One region of the Saccharospirillum sp. ABV4_185 genome, then DNA from elsewhere that is predicted to be linked to it. Evidence: predicted binding sites of a transcription regulator. Region 1 holds the regulator's gene; the other holds the start of a gene.
What was found. Region 1 encodes sigma-54, which starts transcription at its own class of promoters, with help from an activator protein. Its sites were predicted from a motif close to TGGCACNNNNNTTGCTNT; they were not measured.
Positions count from the first base shown of each region.

Region 2: the regulator sigma-54 is predicted to act here: its motif matches at 1,289-1,306, upstream of ACXAE6_RS12305 (sugar phosphorylase).

Region 1 is NZ_JBSWUW010000001.1:2,331,548-2,336,392, forward strand. Features, by position in the region: gene ACXAE6_RS10915 (HPr family phosphocarrier protein) at 3-272, opposite strand; gene rapZ (RNase adapter RapZ) at 269-1,141, opposite strand; gene ACXAE6_RS10925 (PTS sugar transporter subunit IIA) at 1,147-1,602, opposite strand; gene hpf (ribosome hibernation-promoting factor, HPF/YfiA family) at 1,605-1,910, opposite strand; gene ACXAE6_RS10935 (RNA polymerase factor sigma-54) at 2,058-3,602, opposite strand; gene lptB (LPS export ABC transporter ATP-binding protein) at 3,664-4,389, opposite strand; gene lptA (lipopolysaccharide transport periplasmic protein LptA) at 4,390-4,845, opposite strand, start outside.
Region 2 is NZ_JBSWUW010000001.1:2,600,078-2,604,922, forward strand. Features, by position in the region: gene ACXAE6_RS12305 (sugar phosphorylase) at 1-1,201, opposite strand, end outside; gene galU (UTP--glucose-1-phosphate uridylyltransferase GalU) at 1,455-2,303, shown strand; gene ACXAE6_RS12315 (GNAT family N-acetyltransferase) at 2,367-2,831, shown strand; gene ACXAE6_RS12320 (serine hydrolase domain-containing protein) at 2,897-3,937, shown strand; gene ACXAE6_RS12325 (SMR family transporter) at 3,975-4,307, shown strand; gene ACXAE6_RS12330 (hypothetical protein) at 4,367-4,845, shown strand, end outside.

The DNA of each region.
Region 1 (4,845 bases):
CGTTATTCGTCTTCGCCAAAACGATCCTGCACCAGCGCCAGAATGGCGGTCCAGGCTTCGGCTGCATCCGGGCCGTCGATTTCCACATCAAGGTCGGTGCCCTGGCTGGCGGCCAGCATCATTACTGACATGATGCTTTTGGCATCGGCTTCGCGGTCATCCTTGCTCAGCGTAATACGGCTTTCATAGTTACCCGCTACGCCGACCAGTTTGGCAGCAGCGCGAGCGTGCAACCCCAGTTTGTTGATGATGGTGAGTTGTTCTTGAATCACGCCTGATCGTTTCCCATGTCGCGGTGGCGCAGCTGAACGTTGGCGTTGCCACTGGCAAAGGTGTGATGCAGCTGCTCGGCGAGAAAAACACTGCGGTGCTGACCACCGGTGCAGCCGATTGCCACAGTGAGGTAGGAGCGCTGGTTGGCTTCGTACTGATGCAACCAGCGGTCGAGAAAGCGACGGATGTCTTCAAACATTTCGGTCACCGCCGGTGAAGCGCGCAGAAAGTTCTGAATCGGTTCGTCCTTACCGGTGAACATGCGCAGCGATTTGTCCCAATAGGGATTGGGCAGGCAACGTACATCGAACACCAGATCGGCATCACGAGGCACGCCGTGTTTGAAGCCGAACGATAAAAACTGCAAGGCGATGCCGCCGGGCTTGTCGATCAGCCGTTGCCGTACCTGGTCGCGCAACTCCTGCAACGACAAACCGCTGGTATCGATTTTCAGACTGGCCAGATTAGCCACCGGCGCCAGCAGTTCGCCTTCCACCGCTATGGCTTCGGCCAGGGATCGATCGGCATTGGTCAGCGGGTGTTTGCGCCGCGTGGCGGAGAAGCGTTGCAGCAGTATGGTTTCTTCGGCATCGAGATAAAGAATGTCCGGCTGCAGCGTTTGCGGCAGGGATTTAAGGATTGCAGGCAAGCCATTGATGGCATCGGAGGCGACCCGGGCATCGATACAGACCGCTACGTCCGGCTGGGCAGTACTGGCGGTCATCCAGTGAACCAGTTCCGGCAACAAGGCTGGTGGCAGGTTATCGATGCAATTAAAGCCAGCGTCTTCAAGCGCGTTCAGAACGGTACTCTTGCCCGACCCTGAGCGTCCGCTGATGATGACCAGCCGGAAATCGGGATGCGCCATGGCGATCAGAGGCCCTGAATAAATTGCTGATAAAGGGTCTGGCTGTCGGCGGCCTGGCGCAGTGATTTCACCAAGGCGCTGTCGTTGAATCGTTCCACCACAGCGGCCAGTAAATTGAGATGATCGTCGGTGGCCGCTTCAGGCACCACCAGCACGAACAAGAGGTCGACCGGTTTGCGGTCGGGAGATTCAAAATCGATGGCTTCGTCGAGTTTGGCGAGCGCGGCGATGGGGCGTTCAATCTGCGCCAGACGACAATGCGGTACAGCAATGCCTTGGCCTAAACCGGTGGAACCCAGGCGCTCACGGGCAATCAGCTGATCGAAAAGATCGACTTCACCAACACCATCGAGTGAAGCCGCCAAGCGTTCGGCCAGACTCTGCAGAACGCGTTTCTTGCTGACACCGAACGCGCCGGTATAGACGCGTTCGGATGAGAGGACCTGGTCCAGTTGAATCATGGTTAACGAGAGTTCCCGTGCATGCGGTCGACCGTTTTTTCTTTGTGCTTGAGCAACTGGCGGTCGAGTTTGTCAGTGATCATGTCAATGGCGGCGTATAAATCATCGTGTGCAGCATCGGCGTGCAACTGAGCCCCTTTGATGTTCAGCGAAGCTTCCGCTTTTTGCCGATTTTTTTCAATACTGAGCGTCACCTGGACGTTGCCAATCTGATCGTAGTGTCGCTCCAGTTTTTCCAGCTTGGAGGCAACATAGTCGTGCAGAGCTTCAGTAACTTCGACGTGTTGACCGCTGATGTTGACTTGCATAGTCCGCTCCTCATGCAGTGACAATGATTCAGGCCATGATGTCGGCCGGCTTCCTTGAGTGCTATCCCTGATTTCAGTCTAGCTCCTGATTCAATCTTTGCGGTGAGAGGCTGCTACTTCAAGCCTGCAGTCGTTCGAAAATCTGATCTAAATCAAACTCTTACGTTCATTTGACGGAGGTATGTGCATGGCCTCCCGGTACTTGGCAATGGTGCGTCGGGCGACCTTGATGCCCTGGTCGCCAAGCAGGGTGGCAATCTTGGAGTCACTCAGCGGTTTGCGCGGGTTTTCCGCCGCGACCAGTTTGCGAATGATGGCGCGAATGGCGGTGCTCGAACATTCGCCACCGCCTTCGGTGCTGACATGGCTGGAGAAGAAATACTTCAGCTCAAAAATACCGCGCGGTGTGTGCATGTATTTTTGCGTGGTGACGCGTGAGATAGTCGATTCGTGCATGTCGACCGCCTGCGCCACATCATGCAGCACCAACGGCTTCATCGCCTCTTCACCGTGTTCGAGAAAACCGCGCTGATGTTCAACGATATTAGTCGCCACTTTTAGCAGCGTTTCGTTACGGCTTTGCAGACTTTTTATGAACCAGCGTGCTTCCTGAAGATGATCTTTAAGGTAGGTGTTGTCGCTGGAATTATCGGCGCGTTTTACCATCGAAGCGTAGGATGCATTGACGCGCAGTTTGGGCGCGATGTCCGGATTTAACTCAACCAGCCAGCGATTGTTTTTGATGTCTTTGCGCACCATGACATCGGGCACCACATATTCGTCTTTGCCGCTTTCAATCTGGTTGCCCGGTCGCGGGTTCAGGCTTTGAATCAGCAGAATAACGTCGCGCAGGTCGTTTTCTTTTAGTCGCGTTTTGCGCATCAGTTGGGCGTAGTCGCGTGCGCCAAGCAGGTCCAAATGATCTTTGACGATCTTAAGCGCTTCCTGTCGGCTGGGGGTTTCTTCGGGCAATTGGTTTAATTGAATGCTGAGACAGTCGGACAGATCGCGGGCGCAAACGCCGGCGGGGTCGAAATGCTGAACGCGGCGCAGTACCGCTTCCACTTCGTCCATTTCCAAGGGGTCGTCTTCACTGGACAATTCTTTGTCCAGGCCTTCAAAAATTTCATCGAGGCTGGACTGCAAATAACCTTCGGCATCGACGCTTTCAATAATGGCTTCGGCGATCAGTCGATCGCGATCGGTCATGGTGGTCAGATTGAGCTGCCAGTTCAGATGATCCCAAAGCGAGTCGGTGGTGCCGTAGACGTTTTCGAAATTGAAATCGTCATCGCCGGAGGGCAAACCATGGCTGGTTGGCGTGTGGGTGTAGATGTCGTCCCAGGACGAATCAACCGCCAGATCATCCGGAATGTGTTCCTGAATTTCCATTTCCTGGCGATTGTCGGAATTGTCGATCAGAGTTTCGGCTTTGGCCCTGTCGCCATTGAGAGCATCACCATTCAGTGAATCGCCATTATGTGATTCGCTGGTGTTGGCATGGCCATGTTCGCCATCGCTGCTGTTGCCGCCGTCGTCTTCGCGAACTTCCAGCATGGGATTGGTTTCCAACGCCTCCTGAATCTCCTGTTGTAAGTCCAGGGTCGACAGTTGCAGGAGACGAATGGCTTGCTGCAGTTGCGGCGTCATCGTCAACTGCTGACTCATTTTAAGTTGTAAGGAGGTCTTCATAGAGGTGTTAATACGCCTTTGGGCCTGTTAATTACAACGAGTCCTGACGGGGATATTGCCGTCATAGCCGGAACTGGTCGCCTAAATATACCTCACGCACGGTGGCGTTGTTGAGTACATCCTCAGCTGTTCCTTCAGCGATGATATGTCCGTTGCCAACGATATAGGCTTTTTCACAGATATCGAGCGTTTCACGGACGTTGTGATCGGTGATCAATACGGCAATGCCGCGATCGCGCAAATGATGAATGATGCCTTTGATGTCGCCTACGGAAATCGGGTCGACACCGGCAAAGGGTTCGTCCAGCAACACCACCGCCGGCTCCATGGCCAGGGCACGGGCGATCTCTACGCGGCGTCGCTCACCACCGGACAGCGCCATACCCAGGCTGTCGCGGATGTGGTTGATGTTGAACTCATCGAGCAGCGATTCCAACCGATCATGGCGTTCGCTGCGCGACAATTCTTTGCGCGTCTGGAGCACGCCGAGAATATTGTCGGCGACACTCAGCTTGCGAAAGATCGACGCTTCCTGAGGCAAATAACCGATACCGTGACGAGCCCGGGCGTGCATGGGCAGTTTGGTGACAGCGGTATCGCCGACGTAGACCTCGCCATTGTCGGCAGGAATCAGCCCAACAATCATATAGAAGCAGGTGGTTTTCCCTGCGCCATTGGGGCCAAGCAGACCGACGATCTGGCCAGGCTCCACGCTGAGGCTGACATCGCGTACCACCGGGCGTTTGCGGTAACTTTTGGCCAGGTGTTTAGCGTGCAATAAACTCATTCAGTCCACCGCTCCTGGCTGGATGATCCAGGTTGCCTGAGGCGCTTCAGGATTTTCTGTCTGGCTGCGTACCGAGCGCACACTGAGCGTTTCTTCAACCAGATTGTATTGGATGTATTCAGCGGTGATTTGGCTGTCATTCTGCTCCAGGCGCCCGCCGCCTTCGGTGATGATGATGTCCTGCTGCGGCCGGTATTCGATACGCTGACCTTCGACATGGATCAACGGCTCGCCAACATCCGGCTGTTCCTGGTAGCGCGCCGGTTCGCCACGCGCTTCGAGAAATTCAATCACACCGGTGGCCGGGTCGCGGGTGACATCAAGGGTATCGGCCCAGACTTCCAGGCTGCCCTGCTTGAGGTGAACGTTGCCCTGAAAATGCGCTTCGCCACTGCCGCTGCGAAAAGCGCCCTGGTCGGCCTGAATGGTCATCGGCTGATCGCGATCTCCGGGCAG
Region 2 (4,845 bases), 270 kb from region 1:
TGAGCGCGTCGAAATAACTGATGTTGATCTCGTAAGGACTGTCTTTGCCGTTGGGGTTGGCCTTCATGCTGACGTAGCCGCCGAACTGGTGCATGCAGTCGAGCAGACTTTGAATTTCATAGGCCGGCAAAATGCCTTCGAGCGCGCGCAGGCCGATGCCGTCGTGGCTGGCGGTGAAATTCAGATAGGTGCAGTGCGGCGGCGGCGGTGCCAGCGTCATTGCCCAGTTGGTCAGCAGGTCGGCGTTACCGCGGTTCAGGGTATAGAGCACCAGCGGCGGCAGCGCAAATTGATAGACCATCGAGGCTTCATCGCCCTCGCCGAAATAGGACAGGTTTTCCTCGTGCGGCACATTGGTTTCGGTGACCAATATGACCCAGGGCGCAACGGCATCGACGATGTCGCGCATCAGTTTGACGATCTCATGGGTTTCCGGCAAATGAATGCAGGAGGTGCCCAATCGCTTCCATAAAAACGCCACCGCATCGAGCCGGACCAGGCGTGCACCTTTTGACAGATAGAACAAAAACACATCCATCATCGCCAACAGCACGTCGGGGTTTTCATAATTCAGGTCGATCTGGTCTTCACTGAAGGTCGCCCAGACATGACGGGTGCCCCGGTGCGTATTGATGGGCGCGGCCAGTGGCGAAGAACGCGGTCGGGTGACCATGGAAACGTCGGTAGCGGGGTCGAGATCGATAAAGTAATTGCAGCCCGGCTCCTGGTTTTGAATGTATTCGATAAACCAGAGATTCTCACGCGAGCAGTGGTTCAAAACCAGATCGAACATAATGCCGAAACGGCGCGCTAAGGCATCGATATGATCCCATTGGCCGACGGTGTCGCGCACCTGTTTAAAGTCGATGACCGAGAAGCCGTCGTCAGAGCTGTAGGGATAGAAGGGCAGCAGGTGAATGTTGCTGATCAGGCTGGGGTAGAAGGCTTCCAGAAAGCGTTCCAACTGTAACAGACCCGGTTCATCGCGATTGCGAATGGCATCGCCGTAGGTAATCAGCAGATTGTCGGTTTCATCCCAGTTTGCGCTGCGGGTGTGATGGTAAATAGCGCTCTGATAACGATTCAATAAACCCATCAATTGATCGGTCACCGCCGGGGCGCGTTCTGCACCGTAGAGCAACGTCAGGCGCTGCTCGGCTGATTCTCGAAAAGCCGCCAGACGGGCCTCGGCTTCTGTCATGTTAGTCTCCCTAACCTGATGTATGATGATGACAATTGAAGTAACGCACCATCCTGGTGCCATGCTTCATGTTGGTGCAACGATGTTAGTGTAAGGACAGTGCCAACCCCAGACCGCCATTGGCGCGCCAAAGCGGTGCAGGGCTGTACAGCTGACCCCAGCTATAGCGTTATATGGCAAACAACGCGCCACAATTGCGGGTGGTCAGTTAATTGCTTAGAACTGAAGACAAAGCAGAAATAGAGGATAGGAAATGATTCGCAAATGTATGTTCCCCGTTGGCGGCTACGGAACGCGTTTTCTGCCGGCAACCAAGGCGCTGCCCAAGGAAATGCTGCCGATCGTCAATAAACCCCTGGTGCAATATGGGGTTGAAGAGGCCATCGAAGCAGGCTTGAACGAAATCGGCTTTGTGACTGGTCGAGGCAAACGCGCCATTGCCGACCATTTTGATATTTCCTATGAGCTGGAACACCAGATCAATGGTTCCAACAAGGAAGCGTTTCTCAAATCGATTCGTCATGTGATGGATGAGGGCATCTTCTCGTTCACGCGACAAAAAGAAATGAAAGGTCTGGGTCATGCCATTCTCTGCGGCGAAACCCTGATCGGCAACGAACCTTTCGGTGTCATCCTGGCTGACGACCTCTGTTTGCCCGAGCCTGAAGAAACCTCGGAAAATGTCCTGGCGCAGATGGTCAAAGTCTTCAATCAATTCCGTTGCAGCATCGTTGCGGTGATGGAAGTACCCGAAGATGAGATCCACAAATACGGTGTGATTGACGGCGAAGAAATGAAAGACGGTCTCTACCGCGTGAAAAGCATGGTGGAAAAACCCAAGAAGGAAGATGCACCTTCCAATCTGGCGGTCATCGGTCGTTATATTCTGACGCCCGACATTTTTGAAATTCTGCGCAATACGCCGCCGGGTAAGAACGACGAAATTCAGTTGACCGATGCCTTGATGACCCAAGCCCAGGATGGGGTGGTCATGGCCTATCGCCTGAAAGGCAAACGCTTTGACTGCGGTTCGGTTGAAGGCTTTGTCGAAGCCACCAACTACTGCTACGAAAACCTCTACAAAAAAGGTCTGTTGACCTGATCAAACCTCAGCCCGGGTCGTTCTGACCCGGGCTTTGTTTGACGTACTTTTCGGAACACTTCTATGTCTGATATTGAGATTCGCGATGGCGGTCTGGAGCATCCGGCCGTTGTTGAACTCCTGGCTGCGCATCTGGCGGGCATGGCCGAACACTCACCGCCGGAAAGCGTGCATGCACTCGATTTGAGTGCACTGAAACAACCGAATATTCAGTTTTGGACGGCCTGGCGCGACGATCTGTTGCTTGGTTGTGCGGCGTTGAAAGCACTGGATGAAACGCATGGCGAATTGAAGTCCATGCGTACCGATCCGCGCTTTTTACGCCAGGGCGTGGCGCGTGCTTTGTTGCAGCACGCTCTGGGTCAGGCGCGCACTAAAGGCATGCAACGCATCAGTCTGGAAACCGGTTCGATGGACGCCTTTTTGCCGGCGCGACGGATGTACGAAGCTGTGGGTTTTAAATACACCGATCCGTTCGCCGATTACCAGCCGGATCCGCATTCGGTTTTCATGACCTTGACATTCTAGTGCCGTCGATTGGCGGCATGCTCTGCTAGTCTGTCAGCTTTGCTGTTGGTCTGGAGTATGCTGCCATGTTGCGACGTCTGGTGATCAGTTGTTTATCCTTAGGTTTGTTAACGCCGGTTCTGGCGGAGTCTCCTACCGAATCCATTTATACCGCTGCCGCTCGTTTTAATAATATTTATACGCTGCAAGTTGCTCAGTCAGGCGAACTGATTCTGGCGGAAAGTTTTAATGGTGCCCGGCTCGATCAGCCTGCCAATATTAAGTCGGCGTCCAAGTCGTTAATGTCAGCGCTGGTGGGCATCGCTATTGAACGCGGTGTGCTCGACAGTACTGATCAGCTCGTTGCGCCGTTATTGAGTGATCAATTGCCAGCCGATCCGGATCCGCGTTTGCAGCAGATTACCATCGGACATCTGCTATCGATGCAGGCGGGATTGGAGCGCACCTCTGGCCGCAACTATGGTAACTGGGTCAGCAGTAGGAACTGGGTGCAAAACGCTCTGGCGCGTCCGTTCGATGCCGAGCCGGGTGGTCGCATGCAATATTCCACCGGCAGTACGCATTTATTGTCGGCCATTCTCACTCGTGAAACCGGTCGTCCGACCGATGAACTGGCCAACGAATGGTTGGCGCCGGCCGACATTCGGGTGGTCAGTTGGTTGCGCGATCCGCAAGGCATTCCACTGGGTGGTAATCAGGTCAGTATGACGCCGTCGTCATTGCTCGCCTTTGGTGAACTCTATCGCCGCGGTGGCCGCACCGCCGATGGTACTCAGGTCGTATCGGCGCAGTGGATTGACGCCAGCTGGCAGCCTTATACCCGCTCGCGCTACACCGGCGATGGCTATGGTTACGGCTGGTTCCTGCGTGACTTTGACGGTTACGACGGCTATTACGGCTGGGGTTACGGCGGGCAGATGGTCTATGTATTGCCGCAACTGGAACTGACCATCGCCATCACCTCCAACCCCGATACGCCAGCCGGTCGCAGCGGTTATCGTGGTCAGTTGCATCGCCTGGTAGAGCGCGAAATTGTGCCGCTGGCAGAGCAACGCCTGGCCGCTATTGATTCCGGTTTGATGGTTGCCGCTCAGCAAGTTGAGTAAACTGCGCTGTCTTTTGTCGATGTTAAGAGGCCTTGTCATGAAAGCGTGGTTGATTCTGGCGGTCGCGATCACCGCCGAAGTCGTGGGCACGACTGCTCTCAAAGCCAGCGATAATTTCAGTCGGTTGTGGCCCTCAGTGATAGTGGTCATCAGCTACGCGCTGGCATTTTATTTATTGGCGCAAACCCTGAAAGTGATACCCGTTGGCATCGCTTACGCCATCTGGGCCGGTGGTGGCATTGTATTAATTACTCTGGTTTCCTGGTGGATGTTTGATCAGAAACTGGATTGGCCGGCACTATTGGGTATGGCGCTGATCCTCAGTGGTGTGCTGGTGTTGAATCTGTTTTCACGGGCTGTGCCGCACTAGGGGCGTGGTCAAAAAAGGCAAGGATAACGCAACCGTAACGCAACGAAGGGACGGCTGAGATGGCAGTAATAACCCCCAAGCGACTGGTGTTGGTATCGACGGTGTTGGCAGTTGCTGCCTGTACCGTAGCGGATTCGGAGAGTGTTCTGACCTCGGGGATGTCGGCGTACATCGATGTGATTTCACGTGGCAATGGCACCACTGAGGTCGTTGCTGCGCTGGCGGCGGGCGACAGTTTAAATTCGGCGCGTATTGAATTGCAGGGCGATGATCGCCTTCTGGCAAGTAACGGCGTGCAAATCCAGCAGCTGTCGAAACGATACAACGGTTTTTTAAGCTATGGCACTACGTTGAATGGCGACAGTGTTAACCGGCGTTACGCGGTCGACTTTGAACGCACCGTCGATTCATCGACGCATTCCTGGACCTATCTGCCGGAACCGTTCGAAATCACTCACCCCGCAAGTGATGTACTCATTGAGGATGATGGCGTCGATCTTGAGTGGGAGGTCACTCACGGAGGTCAGTTGCGTCTAAA